DNA from 2 places in the Paenibacillus sp. EB106-05-06-XG162 genome. Region 1 is predicted to be linked to the other one. Evidence: predicted binding sites of a transcription regulator. Region 1 holds the regulator's gene; the other holds the start of a gene.
The links. The regulator LexA, encoded in region 1, represses DNA repair genes until DNA is damaged. The targets are predictions, from matches to a motif close to CGAACATATGTTCG.
Positions count from the first base shown of each region.

Region 1 (7,913 bases):
AGATGGTTCGCCGGGTGAAGGAGATTAATCCATCCGTCATTGTGTTCGTGGATAACTGCTATGGTGAATTCACGGAAATGCAGGAGCCGACCGAAGTTGGCGTTGATATGATGGCGGGATCGCTGATTAAGAATCCCGGCGGAGGCATTGCAGAGACGGGTGGATACATCGTTGGTCGACGTGATCTTGTGGAGAAAGCGGCTTATCGACTAACCGCGCCAGGGATTGGCGGTGAAGTAGGGGCCATGCTCGGAACGACGCGAGCCATCTACCAAGGCTTGTTCCTTGCGCCGACGCTCGTTGGACAGGCTGTCAAAGGAAGTGTGTTCGCAGCGGCGATGTTCGAGCAACTCGGATTTATTACCAAACCAAGCTGGAACGATCCGCGCACGGATTTGATTCAGGCGATCCAATTCACAAGTGCAGATCATTTGATTCGATTTGTTCAGGGCATTCAGCTAGCAGCTGCCGTGGATTCTCATGTCGTACCAGAACCATGGGACATGCCTGGGTATGAGCATCCCGTTATTATGGCAGCAGGTACATTTATTCAGGGCGGAAGCTTGGAATTGTCCGCCGATGCGCCAATCCGAGAACCTTATATTGCATACATGCAAGGTGGTCTGACGTATTCTCATGTCAAGTTTGGTGTGTTAACGGCACTAGATCAGATGATTAACAGTCATCTTTTGTGAAGTTATCTAACATCTTATTGACACGACGTGATGATGGAGCTATGATATTAACATATCCATGAGAGAAAGGGATGCGTAGAATGGGCGATGATATTCGCAGAAACATGGCTCTATTCCCGATAGGCATCGTAATGAAGCTGACGGACTTAACAGCCAGGCAAATTCGTTACTATGAACAACATGAGTTGATTGTTCCTGCTCGGACCTCTGGTAACCAGCGTTTATTTTCTTTCAATGATGTTGAGCGATTGCTCGAGATTAAGTCGTTGATCGAGAAGGGCGTGAACATTGCTGGAATTAAGCAGGTGATGGTTCCGATGTCGAAGGAGTCGGAAGAAGCGACTGTCCTTACACCGGATACAGAAGTGAAACGAAAAGAACTCTCGGATTCTCAATTGCACCGATTACTAAAGCAACAGCTGCTTAACGGTAAGAGACCGGGCCAAGTATCCTTGATTCAAGGTGAATTGTCTCGATTTTATAATAAATAATAATCAATTATGATTAACAAAGGAGAGGAATACCGTGAGTTTTACAAAAGATGATATTATGCGCATTGCCAAGGAAAAAAATGTTAGATTTATTCGTCTACAGTTCACTGATTTGCTAGGAACGATCAAGAACGTAGAAATTCCAGTGAGTCAGTTGGAGAAGGCGCTTGATAACAAAATGATGTTTGACGGTTCCTCGATTGAAGGTTATGTACGTATTGAAGAATCGGATATGTACTTGTTCCCGGATTTGGATACTTGGTTGATCTACCCATGGGTGACTGAAGATCGCATCGCTCGTCTGATCTGTGATGTGTATATGCCAGACGGCACGCCATTCCAAGGGGATCCACGCGGTATTCTGAAGCGTGCGCTGAAAGAAGCGGAAGAAATGGGCTACACGACGATGAATGTTGGTCCAGAACCGGAATTCTTCCTCTTCAAGACGGATGAGAAAGGCAACCCTACGCTTGAACTGAATGACCAAGGCGGTTACTTCGACCTTGCGCCTACGGATCTTGGTGAGAACTGCCGTCGTGAGATCGTATTGACGCTAGAAGATATGGGATTTGAAATCGAAGCTTCCCACCATGAGGTTGCTCCGGGACAACATGAGATTGATTTTAAATATGCAAATGCGATTAAAGCTGCTGACCAAATTCAGACCTTTAAGCTTGTTGTTAAGACCATTGCTAGACAGCATGGACTACATGCAACATTTATGGCGAAACCTTTATATGGCGTGAATGGTTCAGGTATGCACTGTCATCAGTCGCTATTCAATGGCAAAACAAATATGTTCTATGATGAGAGTGACAAGCTGGGTCTAAGCGAAACAGCTCGTCAATACATGGCAGGTATTTTGAAGCATGCCCGTGGATTCGCAGCGATTACGAATCCAACGGTGAACTCCTACAAACGGTTGGTTCCAGGTTACGAAGCGCCTTGCTATGTGGCATGGTCCGCAAGTAACCGTAGCCCGATGATTCGTATTCCTGCATCTCGTGGTCTGGGAACACGCGTTGAAGTACGTAACCCGGATCCAGCTGCGAATCCTTATCTATCACTTGCAGTGATGCTCAAAGCAGGTCTAGATGGCATTAAGAACAAAATGGAGCTTCCAGCACCTACGGACCGTAACATCTATGTCATGTCCGAAGAAGAGCGTATCGCTGAAGGTATTCCTAGCTTGCCGTCCGACCTTCGTGAAGCCTTGACAGAGCTTGTGAATGACGAAGTCATCTGCAGTGCACTAGGTGAGCACGCATTGACTCACTTCTATGAGTTGAAAGAAATCGAGTGGGATATGTACCGTACGCAAGTTCACCAATGGGAACGCGATCAATACATTACGCTTTACTAAAATGATGAAACCCCTAGCGCTGTAAGTGTTAGGGGTTTTTGTTTAAAATATTTGTAACCTAACAGCCCTCATTGTAGCGGCTGTTTTTGTTTGTTCTAGCGATTTTAGGTCATATGGGCAGCCAAGCCGAATTCTCTTATCGTTGGATCGAATGGTCAGCTGCAGTGTTGCAATCATGATGATATGAACACTATCTGTGGACGGCTCCGTTGAGTTGGATAATGACAAAACGGATGAACATGTGTAGAATGCAAGTTCACCAAGGGAACTTGCGCACTCATGTGACAGAAAAGATGTTGACCATATGCTGTTTTCATCTATAAAAGCATAAAAGAGTCCCTCGATCGCTCGGGAGACTCTTCATAATAAATTAGCATCTGGCTGGAACAACCAGCGATGCTAATATGTATAGCAATTAGTGCATATTGCGGAACAAGCCAATAACTTTACCAAGAATGGTAACGTGATTCAATCGAATCGGTTCCATCGTTGAATTCTCAGGTTGTAATCGAATATGGTCTTTTTCTTTATAGAAAGTCTTGACAGTAGCTTCGTCATCTTCTGTCATCGCTACGACGATATCGCCGTTATTCGCTGTCTGCTGCTGGCGGACGATAACAAAATCTCCATTATGAATACCAGCCTCGATCATACTTTCCCCCATGACGGAGAGCATAAACACGTTCTGGTCATGTACGAATTGCTCTGGAAGCGGGAAATAATCTTCAATGTTCTCCGTCGCAGTAATTGGCGCACCTGCAGTAACTTTCCCCACGATCGGTACCTTCGCAATCATCTGCGTATAGAGATGTGTATGTTCGGATTCTTCCTGACTCAGGAGTTCGATGGCCCGCGGTTTGGTAGGGTCGCGGCGTATTAAACCCTTCTTCTCTAATCGATCCAAGTGGCCGTGCACAGTGGAGCTGGAAGCTAGACCGACAGCTTCTCCAATCTCACGAACAGAAGGAGGGTAACCTTTAGATCGTACTTCATTCCTTATAAATTCTAAAATAGCTTGTTGTCTATTGGATATTTTAGACATGAGGTTCAACTCCATTAGTAGACTTTTACAAAATTATAGCATAGAACTACCGTTCGTACAAACATTAGTTCTAAATTGCAAGAATGAGGGGAACGAACGTTCTAAAATAGTGTTGACACAAACGAATGTTCGTGTTAAATTATGGACATAGAAAACAGAACAAACGTTTGGGGTGCTGATTATGCTAAAGTATAGCTCATATCAAAGTGTGTATAATAACCGTTCCGAGGTCGTGAATAGAGACTCTTTTCTTAAGAAGAAGATTGTTCAGGTTGTATTGTTCTTAGTCCTTGTATGCAGTTTGACGAGTATGGGATTATTGAATGCATTTGCTGCAGATACGCGTGAAGGGGAACGTAATGCGAACATTCCGTTGCAGGTTGTTGTATCATCAGGGGATACATTGTGGGCGATTGCGAAGGAACATAAGCCAGCTGGGATGGATGTTCGTAATTATATTGAAATGATCAAAGACCTGAATGGTAAACGGAACAGTTCCATTCAATCAGGTGAAGTGATTAAATTACCAATTCTATAAAAGGTTAATTCGTATGCTCGATAGGGCATAGGCCCTGCTGAGAGTGGAGGGGTTACCCTTGACAACCTCTATTGTAAATGTCAAAGTAATATAGACAGAATAGGGGGGATAGTGATGAATTTCGACAAGATTGTAGAGCGAATTAATGAATTGGCTCGTAAACATAAAACGGTAGGTTTGACGCCGGAAGAGACGGTTGAACGGGACGCGCTTCGTCAACAATATATTGATGGGTTCAAACGTTCCTTGAAGCAGCAACTGGATAATATCGAGTTTGTTGATGAGGATGATAATAATCCAACAATTAAACATTAGATGAAGCAAGTTTTCCTTCGGGAAAACTTCCAAGGAGGAAGAATTTCGATGGCCCGTTCATGGGAAAGAATGGTACGCAAGAACACGAAGAATGTAAATAAGGCTCGTAAGAAACAGGGGCAACAAGTGATCGGTGCGAGTAGAGACGCGAAATCGGGTGTGGATCGTTATGTTGGAAGAAACTTGATCCTACCTATTACATTAGTAGCATTCGGATTATTGTATGCACTACTATATTCCGCTGTAGAACAGAAGACCTCGCCAACCCTGTTCTGGGCAACGGTGGGGTTATACATATTCCTTGGCGTTGTAATCTTCCTGCGTAGACCTTATATTAGTGTAGATAAATCTTCTGTAGGGACACGTCGTTTCAATCGAGACGTACGTCTAGATGCTAGCCAAATCAAAGATATCACCGTGCAAAAAGGTTACGTCGTCATTGGTACGAAGGCTAAAGGTTCCAACTGGGTGTTCTCAAGATTGATGAATCGTTACGATACGGTAGTGATCGGTGAGCGGTTGAAAGAGTTTGCACGCGTCAATAATGTTCCTTTTGAAGAGCGTTAATTATATAGAGCACTGTAAAGGTATGGGGGAGAAGAGAGATGACGATTAAAGCCGTATTATTCGATCTGGACGATACTTTATTATGGGATGATCGCAGTGTGAAGGAAGCGTTTGAAGCTACATGTGCTGCAGCAGCTCGAGCATATCCTCAAATTCAGTCTGTAGATTTGGAAGAAGCAGTAAGACGAGAAGCTAGAGCACTCTATGAATCTTTTCCGACATTCCCGTTCACACAGATGATTGGAATTAACCCTTTTGAAGGGCTGTGGGCGAATTTTACGCATGGGGAACAACAAGAGTTTCGACAATTACAAGCCTTAGCGCCTAGTTACAGAACAGAAGCGTGGACACGTGGTCTGAAGTCGTTAGGGGTTGAAGATGCGGAGCTTGGCGAACGATTGGGTCTATTATTCGCGACAGAGCGTCGGGCTCGTCCTTACGTATATGAAGAGACGTTCCAGATTCTAGATGAATTGAAAGGGAACGTGAAGCTCCTATTATTAACCAATGGGTCGCCTGACTTGCAACAGGAGAAGCTTAACGGAGTACCTAATATCATTTCTTATTTTGATCATATCGTGATCTCTGGCGCATTCGGAGAAGGTAAGCCAGCGTCATCTATATTTAGACATGCGATGGCTGCACTTGAGATTGAGCCTCATGAGGGGCTTATGGTGGGTGACAAGCTTACAACCGATATTAAAGGCGCACTTGGTGTTGGAATGCATGCCGTATGGGTTAATCGACATGGTGCACAGCGCTCGACTGAAATTGTTCCTGATTATGAAATCATGCATCTCTCTGAACTTCACAATATTATACAGCAACATGTATAAATAGAGGGAATCCCTTGTTCTGAATATGGAACAAGGGATTTTTGCATTCTGCTATGACATTTGATACAAAATCGTCACAAAGAATTGACAAAGATAGCCCGAATGAGTCATTCTTCTCGTGTACAATCATTTTATAATGAAAAAGGAATTTGTTGGCTACATAGAGGAGAGGTTATGATGAAGAAGTTAATGGTAATAATGCTTGGGGTAGTATTGTTATTAACAGCGTGTGGTGGAGCGAAGCAGACAAGCTCCATGAAAGTCGGAGATTTTGCGTATACAGATCAGGCTGGGCAAGCGTTCGGACTTGCTGATGTGAAAGGTAAAGTGTGGCTTGCCGATTTCGTATTTACGAATTGTAACTCAGTCTGTCAGCCAATGACTTTCAATTTGACAGATCTTCAGAAGAGAATAAAAGCGGAAAATCTGGATGTCACGTTCGTATCCTTCAGTGTAGATCCAGACCGTGATAAACCTGAAGTTATGAAAGCGTTCGCTGACAAATTCGGCGTGGACTTTGCGAGCTGGCATTTCTTGACGAATTATAAACTTGAAGATATTCAGGCTTTCGCGAAGTCATCATTTAAGACGATTGTAGAGAAGGAACCGAGTTCAGATCAGATGATTCATGGCACATCGTTCTACCTGGTTAGCAAAGAAGGATATATTATGAAGAAGTATAACGGTGTTGAAGATGTTCCTTATGATCAGATCATTAAGGATATTAAAGATTTATCCTAACCGATGATGGAAGTAGACAAGAAAGGAATGCAAATGATGAGAATGAAAAAATGGAGTACTCTGGCTGTTGCTTGTATTCTCCTGATTGCCTTAGTATCGGGTTGTTCAGGATCTAAATCAGCAATGAATCACGATGGAATGGACATGGATATGGACATGAACGAGGATGCAATGAATCCGATCAAAGTAGAGATTATTCTGCCGGAGCAGATTGTTGCGAATAAAGATCTTGAGCTTCAAGCGAAAGTGACGCAAAGCGATAAACCTGTCGATGATGCACAGAAAGTCATGTTCGAGGTATGGCGTGGAGACGAGCAGGAGCATGAGAAAATAGAAGCAAAACATACGAGTGATGGGGTTTATCATATTGAAAAACAATTCGCTGAACCTGGGGAATATACGATGATCGCGCATGTATCAGCTCGTGAAATGCATTCCATGCCTAAGAAAACATTCCAAGTAACAAAATAACAAGAAAAGCCCGCTTATGTCTGAAGAAGACGAAGCGGGTTTTGATTATTCGGCGAAAGATCGAATGGATTATGCCTTTTGAAACGCAGGATCATTATAGGATGTTGCAATCCAACCATCTTTCTCGATAAAGAGGCGAACGGCAACGATTTGACGATTATCCATCAAAGTAAAGAAGTGAGGTGTATGCTCAGGAACGGAGATCACATCACCAGCTTCTAATTCGACGTTAAAATAACCTACGTCGTCTTTTCCCTTGATGATGAAAATTCCCTTTCCCGCCGTAATGGCGCGGATCTCATCTTCCGTATGTGTATGGACGTCTTCGAACTTCGTAAGCAGTTCTTCAAGATTAGGTGTCGAATCCGATAATGTGATGATATCCCAGATCTGATAGCCGCGACGTGCAGCTAGATCACGAATCTCTGCGTCATAGGTAGCGAGAACTTCGGCCTTCTCTTCATCGGAGAGGACGAAACGCTCACGAAGGTTTTCTGGCAACTTAGTTGCATCCCAATGTTCATATAATACTTCTTGGTTCGCTAGAAATGCACGAACTTCTTCTTCGCCTGAAATACGCGCCCCTGTATTACGAATGTAAATTTCAGCCAAAATAATCCCTTCTTTCCTATAAATTAACTAGATATTGATTGTATTATAGTAGATTTTACGCTGGCTGTCGACTTTTAATGCATTGACACTTTTCTAAAGTTTGGTATTCTGTTAAACTAATTCTTAACGTTTTTGCAGTAGGAAGGGGATTAGGCATGAATAAACTGAGCATACAAGAACAAATGAAACATAAAATCCTTATCCTCGACGGCGCAATGGGAACGATGATTCAGCGTGAAGAC
Region 1 is NZ_JBYTDT010000009.1:82,611-90,523, forward strand. Features, by position in the region: gene AC3WU2_RS18925 (methionine gamma-lyase family protein) at 1-695, shown strand, start outside; gene AC3WU2_RS18930 (MerR family transcriptional regulator) at 776-1,186, shown strand; gene glnA (type I glutamate--ammonia ligase) at 1,221-2,549, shown strand; gene lexA (transcriptional repressor LexA) at 2,965-3,591, opposite strand; gene AC3WU2_RS18945 (LysM peptidoglycan-binding domain-containing protein) at 3,773-4,129, shown strand; gene AC3WU2_RS18950 (DUF896 domain-containing protein) at 4,244-4,444, shown strand; gene AC3WU2_RS18955 (hypothetical protein) at 4,493-5,011, shown strand; gene AC3WU2_RS18960 (HAD family hydrolase) at 5,050-5,847, shown strand; gene AC3WU2_RS18965 (SCO family protein) at 6,025-6,588, shown strand; gene AC3WU2_RS18970 (FixH family protein) at 6,712-7,059, shown strand; gene AC3WU2_RS18975 (1,2-dihydroxy-3-keto-5-methylthiopentene dioxygenase) at 7,129-7,671, opposite strand; gene metH (methionine synthase) at 7,827-7,913, shown strand, end outside.

Region 2 (7,913 bases), on a different contig from region 1:
AAATGTAGGCTCCTCCTTCCCCTCCTTATGCAGATCGCACATATACCGCATAGAACCCATCAATTCCTGACTATATGCACTTGTTTTGATGAAGTTATTCACCAGTGGCTTACATACACCTAGATCCGATATCTTCGGCACACCGCTAACCATAAGCACATTCGCCGGTTTTAGATCCCGATGAATGATCTGATTCTCATGTTCATGCAAGCACGCGAGGCCCGAAGCAATTCCATCGATAATTCGGTCAACTTCTTCATCTGAAAGCTCATTTTTAGAACGTATTCCTCCAAATCACAGTCAGCTTTCTCCATGATGTATGAAGCTCCCTCGATTTCATATACCCGAATAATATTTGGATGACTAATGCTCTTAAGAATCTCGTACTCCCTCTGGAACCGCGCCAAGTTCTTCTCGGTGAACTGCTCCTCCTTTAGTTCTTTCTTCACGCAATCGATTCCTTGATGTTGAATTGGTGTAACATTTGAATACGTACCATTCTTTGTCCAATTTCTCACGATGTATCCGCCTCTCTTTGTTGCGACTGGTTTAAGACCGATTTCTGCACAAATTAACAGTGGCCATGTTATGCCAATTTCTGATTGTTTATCTTCATCATCGGCCCTACGAATAAAAAACGTTAATAGCTCTTGCCAATGCTCTACCATATCCATGCCTACTAATTTGCATCGGATTTTTTGATCGGAATAAGCATCTAACAGAACATCTAGCATCAGGAATGACCGCACCTAAATAAAAAACCGCCTTCTAAAGGCGGTGACATTTGGGTCCCTGGCTGTCTTGCTATTGATATTGTGCTCCCAGTTACACCAACCCTCCAGAAGCAACCAGGGACATGATAATAACGATTATGCACATTGGCACCAACCCTTTCGTAATGACAAGCGGAAGCAGTATAGCGATAACGGTGCTCTGTAAACCTGATAGAAGGTTATTTAGCACGACATTCTCACTTAGCTGAATCGAGATTTTGGAGAGTACAGGGCTCGAACCCATTCCTTTAACAATCATGATTAGAAAATATATTTTATATGGAAGTTAATTCCTTGTCAATATCAAGTGTCGTACGTCCTTATCCCTTCTTAACCTTACGATCTTGGGATTCGAGTGAAGTGATCCATTTTAACTAACCCCCAAAATGTCTTTGAAAAAAATATCTTTGAATCCATTGGTTATCTTAAGTCGAATCATCTTCTGGTGCTGATCCATTTGTATTACAATCCCAGAAATATCCGTATTCTTATGTGGGTTGAATATAATCAAATTGATTTCGGTTTCGTAGGTGTAGGAGTCACCTATCGCGGCTACGATCTGTTCTACCTCCTGCTGATCTAAATCCTCTCTCTCATGTTTCTAACGCTCTTCTGCACGTTCTCTAATAGCCTCACGGTGTTGTGGTAGTGTTAACCTGTTTGATTCCCAAAACCATTATTAGTAAGTTTCTTGCTCACTTATAATGACCTCCTATTCGTTTTGATCGATCTAACGCTTGACCTGCATTTGTAAGTGAAGATGCACGCACTATTGCCGTACTCCCAAATCGATCTTTAATTTGATCTGTAACTTTATCAATGGCCCGAGCTTTCGGCTGATCCTCAAACAATGTTAATTGATACGTCTGATCATCTGTAAGGGCGCTCAGCATTACTCCGGCACGGCGAACAGGCATCTTATCCCAGTATTTATAAAATATCGTTTTAACTGCATCAAATACTTTATTCGTATTGTTTGTGGGATCTGACATCTTCATTTGCCGAGAGAATCCAGTCGGTGATTCATAAGGGCTGCACATGCAGCTGACAGTTACAACTGATCCCATATAACCTTTTTTTCGACAATCACGACATACTTCCTCCGTAAGCTCCCTTAAAATAACGTTCACTTCTGTTGAGTCAGAATAGTCTCTGGGTAAAGTCATCATATGCCCCACCGACTTCGGAGCAGCGTTGAAAGTACCTGGTGTTACCTGACTATTATCTAACCCATTAGCTGTACGCCACATAACCTCTGCATGAATGTCAGATTGCTTTCCAAAGCGGGCTCGAAACTTATCTTTGAGTACAGGGAGTGGCGTACGTGCAACGTCACCTATCGTTGTCATACCTAGCTTTGCAAAGTGTGCAGTCATCCTGGAACCTACACCAAACATTTTATCAACTGGTTGTGGCCAAAGTACTCGTTCAACATCTTCTTGATTAAGTACAAATATTCCGGTTTTATTTTTCTTGGCCCAGATATCCGTAGCTATTTTCGAGAGCATCTTATTTGAAGAAATTCCAATCCGAACACGTACTCCTGTTTGTTCCATTACCTTCCGTTGTATTGCTTGAGCGATATAGATAGGGTCTCCGCCGAACAGTTTTAGAGATCCAGACAAATCTAAAAATTGTTCATCTACACTAAAGGGTTCTACAAGGTCAGTAAATCTTTCGTATATGTCAGTAATTTCTAGTGAAACATCGATATAACGTTGCATCCTTGGGCGCATGATAACAAGATTCGGACATTTCCGTAACGCTTCCCCTAGACGTTCTGCAGTAGATACACCATAACTTTTGGCAATTGGGCAAGCCGCTAGTATAATTCCAGACCTACGTTCTGGATTACCCGCAACTGCAAGAGGTTTATTTTTATATTGGGGATGGTCCGCTTTTTCAACACTTGCGTAAAAGCTTTCGCAGTCAGCAAGAAATATGACTTTATTCATAATAATTAACACAACCCTTCATAAACTAATGGGGTAAAAAGCAATGCAATATTTAGACAATCGTATCAACTGGAACATTTGTTCTTATATTATAGGACAAATGGAAACAGTTATGCAAAGTATTTTTAAAGCAGTTTCGATATGCTGCCCCATTACCCCGCACGAAACAGGAATCAGCTCCGTCCAGTTATTAACGAAGCAGCTCTGCATAAACTAGTCGCGCTGTACAGACGGGCACAAAACGTTCAGTACCCGACACTTTGTTAAAAAAATACATCAAACAAAAAAAAAATCATATAATAATCTTGAAAATGTGCTGAAGAGGGGTCTTTTTCGTAACTCTGAAATGGGACCACCTGACCATCTTTTCAATTTATTACTATACTTCTAAATATAAAAAAATCCCCTTCTTTAAGAGGAGATTTCATTATTTCATAACTAATTTATATACTCTTCTATTGCTTGATTAATAGCTTCATCAAAGCTATCGATCTGATTTTTTTTTGCAAATTCTAGAATAAGATCTATGCATTTTGAAGAAAGATTAACATTCATTTTTTGATACTTTGTACGAAGAACTATTTTACCGTTAAATACAACATCCCCTGAGATTAGAAACAATCTCAATATTTCGAAATCGGTTTTTGTTCCTTTTACAAGACCACTTCTCGCCCTAACTTTATAAACAGTATTAAATTTATACACTTTGACATTATTAACTCCAAGCTCTCGTATCAAGGTATTAATTGACTTCATAAAGAACAAAAAATTTTCATCTAATGAACAACATTTAAACAAAATTACTCCAGGATCTTTGTTATATTTAACTTCTTTAGGACGTTTCACATTCTCTTTTATGACCAATTTTTCAGGGATATGATGTTCTCCATTAATCCAGAGTTCAACTGGCTCGACTTGAATCACAAACGCATTTCCATAATCCGTACAGATCTCATCAAATAGAATTAACCCATTTGCATAAACTTCAACTGATTTTCCTTGTTCTTTTTTCCGCTTTATCCTTTGAGCATTCTTCTTATAGTGGTTTAATTCATCAATACGAAACATGCGTCGCTTCTGTTTCCCATAGTCTACTAATTCACTATTTATATTCCCTGTCCTGGCTTCATTGTTTAAATGGGATATTGAAACATTTAGCATATGTGCAGCTTCTCTTAAAGGAACCTTATCTCTGTACCATTCTTTAAATCGAGTTACTTCATTGAGTTGAAAAACTATGTCATCATTTTCCGACTTAGAAGGATTTATATACAAATTTTTAATCCATGAGTCAACATCCGACTCGAATACTTGCATTGCTTCCGCAAGTTCTCTCTTCGTATAAGTCCTCTTCATCCTCTGTTTTCAAGCCTCCTTTCCCAAAAAATCTAACAATATTATTCGAAAAGTTAAATGTAAATCCTACTTTATAACTATTTTCCTTAAATTGTAACAAAGAAAACTATTTACCTTCAAGCAATTAAATTTATATCTTCAATATAGTATTGTTTTGAAACAGAATGCTCATCATATCCCTCAACAATAGTGAACTTATATTTTTTATTTGAACCTTCTATTAAATATATATTAATAGTACAATCAAAACGATTTCTCATTTGTTGAGGTAACTTTAGGTCAAAAGACTTTAACTTTGTTGGCTCAAATAATCGAACAAAATTTTGTATGGATTCCTCTGGTGAACCACCCCCACTATCAATAATATCTAACATGTAATTTGGTTCGATAAAATAACTTGCAAATTCTAAATCATTATTATTTATAGCCTCTATAAAATTTGTAATTACTTCTCTAATAGTTTCTGGCCGAGATAATTCCCCTACGAGAGGACCTTCTTCATCAGTTTGAATTGATGAAGAGATTTTTACGTCTTTTGTATCATACATCCTCGGAATTAATATGATTCCCATTATAATTAATATCCATGCAACACTAATGTAAAATAATATTTTTTTCATATTTTATCTTGCCCCCTTCAGATACAGCAGAGGGTCAAATACTTTTGATCCACTTCTTACTTCAAAATGCAAATGTATTCCGGTAGAGTTCCCAGTTGTCCCCATAGTCCCTATAACTTGGCCTTGTTTAACTAAATCACCTTTCTTAAATTTTAAACTTCCTGTACTCATATGTGCATATTGAGAAATCAAACCATTTGAATGTATTATTTGTACTTCGTTCCCATAACCATTATTTGTATTGGAAGATTTCAAGACTTTACCATCGCCTACCGCAAAAATAGAACAACCACTCGTTTTACATTTTGCATCCGAAATATCAATTCCTTTATGCAACTTTGTTCTATTTTTAGTTATAGGATCAATTCTGTAACCATAACGAGATGTAATACGAGTTACACTAGTTGGCCAAATAAATTCTCCATCTGTTGAAGGTGCCCATGGTGATTCTTCTATTGTGTCATCACCTAGTGGTCCGCTATCAATATATCCCTGGATTTCTATCAAACCTTTCTCGTCTGAGGCAATAATATTCGCTACCAGATCTCGATCCCCCTCTGAAAAGTCAAAAAACTCCATACAATCATCAAATTTTGTAAAATCAAGTGTTATTTTAGGTGGATCAGAAACCCATTCTCTTTTTTCTATTGTAATCGAAGTAGAAGATCCATCCCCTCCACCTGCACTGTATGATTCTGTTGAAGTCACAAGATGATAATTATACTCATAAATTTTGTTCCAGGTATGGGCCCAAGTAACTACTTCTTTTCGATTTGTTTCAGTACGGGTATCAGAACTTGTCTCCGACTGTGCACCACCATTCTTAGAAACTATTTTTGTAGTTGTTGTAGTAGTTATAGTAGTATCTTCAAAAACTTTATAAGTAATATCTGGCACTAACATTTTAGCTATTTTTTTAGGTTCTACCTCATCAAATTCTAGTTCATTAATTGTAATTCTTACATTATCAATTGCTTGAATTACAATATTTAAAGGACGATACAATTCTTCTTTTGCAGTTTCAACTACGGCTGCTGTATAGCGTTCCTGTAATTCTTGAGCTGTGACTGGGCTATCGTCTGATAGGAAACCAAACGTAGCACTTAACATAATAAGAGCGCCTCCAACTAAAATAATAGCAAAAAAACTAATTATACCAGTTGTACCTATAAACGAACCAATTACTAGTAACAACTTAATCATGAGCTTTTTAAATATTAATAACAATATCTTTCCTACTTTTAATAGTGCTCTCTTGACCAACTTTTTGGATTGCTTCTTTACTGCTTTTCCTAGTTTTGCCCCTGCACCTTTTAATACGCTGCTTAAATCTCCTTGTGAAAACCCACTCATTGCATACCCTCCACCAAACAATCATAAAAGAGAGCCGCAAAGGACTCTCCTACCACTACTTTTGTATTCTTGTATTAATAGGAGTAGATGGCATATTCTTAACACTCGGGTTATACATGCTTCTACGTCGAATATCTACATGATTGGCTTGACGACCTTTGTCAATAAACTGATAAGGATCTATAGTTTTTCCATGATACTCCACTGCTTTTCCTTCAGATGTATAACTCATTGCCGGCATAGGAACTGAGTATCCTCCCCCTGCTTGCATAACCGGTGATGACATTGGAGCAGAGATAACAGATTGACTCGAACCATGCTCTTGCATTATTGGAGTCGAACTTGAATTAGGAGGAGTAGACTGAGGTCCCATTCCTTGCATTACTGGTCGAAAAGCAAATGGTTGACCATTTTCTTTGCCCACATTAAAAGCTCTAACAACAGTTTGACCAGTTTCTAGTGTTGGGTTACCACGACCTATGTTACCCATGCGTTGATAGCCACCATCAGGTCCTTTCTTTGCAAGAAAACTGCCATTTTTATCTTCAACCGTATATACTTGTTCGCCATGATTAAAATCAGATGTACTGAGTGGTCTTCCTTTGTTTAGATAATTGGCAAATTTTTCACCCATCTCAAAACCTCTGGTACCTCCAATAACTGCACCAATTGCACCGTACGTACTTTCTGTATTAGCTTTTCTGATAGCAGGGTCAAAAGAAGAAGCGACTCCACCTTTCAATCCACGTACTGCAGCTTTTGGAAATGAAACTCCTTGTTGTGCGTTTACTGATTGTCCACTATTTGTAAGGTCAATATCTGCTCCTTCCTTCGCTTGAGAAGGATTCATATGTTCTCTTGTATTTTGTACCCAATTTTTCGCTCCTACTCCGGCACCTGCTGCAAGTGCTCCCGCACGTGAACCCGCCGCTTGTCCGACTCTAGCAGCAGCTTCTCCTCCAAGAACAGATCCAGCTGCTCCTCCAAACCCCATACCGACCAATGAACCACCAAAACGCATCGCATTACTTCCAACATTTCCTCCAATACGTTGGCCTGCTTTGATAACTCCTGCAAGCTTGCTAGTCGCTGATGTAGACCCACTAGCAGTAGAAACACCGCCTCCATATTGCTTTGAATGATTATTTTGTTGTTGATAGTTACTCATATCTGGAGCACCGTTACGTGCAGTTTGAATCATGCGCCCCATATTCAACATTGCGCCTGCTCCAGCTAGCGTGCCAGCCATTGCGAGCTTTCCCCCAGAGTTACTTGTAGCACCGAAAATAAAACGTATGGATTCAGATATCGGAATAAATAGTGACATTAGAACAAGCACTTGGAACCAGGTCATTTGGTTTTGATCAAATAACGAGAAAAATATCCAAAACAGCACCGCATGGATAGCTTGAGCAATGATTTGTGACCATAGTTCAACCATGGCAGTGGTCGTTATCCCTTGCAGTGTGGGATAGAACAACATAGATATCCATAATGGTGCTAAAATCAGTAATATCGTGATCATTACAAATCGTTGTAAATAAAATACTTCCCACCAAATAGATATACCTTTCGTAGCTAAACCAACGATAACTTGGCCAAATCCGCTTTGATCATCTGCAAACTTCTCAAGCTCAATACGCCCGTCTACACCAGGTCTTGAAGTACCAACATTAGGGCTATAATCACTTAGATTAACCGGCGACTTTAAATCTAAATATGTTAAATTTACAAAATAGTCGTTAACTTTAAAGACGCTTCCGACGACAGTAAAAAAGTTCAAAAGCAAAATGGATGCGATAAAGCATTTTACTGTCAAGTCTACTAGATCAACCTTCATCGTTGAAGAAATCCGA
Region 2 is NZ_JBYTDT010000013.1:110,733-118,645, reverse strand. Features, by position in the region: gene AC3WU2_RS23085 (protein kinase domain-containing protein) at 1-231, opposite strand, end outside; gene AC3WU2_RS23080 (hypothetical protein) at 171-518, opposite strand; partial or broken gene AC3WU2_RS23075 (YolD-like family protein) at 1,144-1,362, opposite strand; gene AC3WU2_RS23070 (DNA polymerase IV) at 1,469-2,728, opposite strand; gene AC3WU2_RS23065 (hypothetical protein) at 3,167-4,084, opposite strand; gene AC3WU2_RS23060 (hypothetical protein) at 4,201-4,704, opposite strand; gene AC3WU2_RS23055 (M23 family metallopeptidase) at 4,708-6,057, opposite strand; gene AC3WU2_RS23050 (hypothetical protein) at 6,113-7,913, opposite strand, start outside.
Region 2: AC3WU2_RS23070 (DNA polymerase IV) is a predicted target of LexA. The motif match lies at 2,800-2,813, and genes of this name have one in related genera.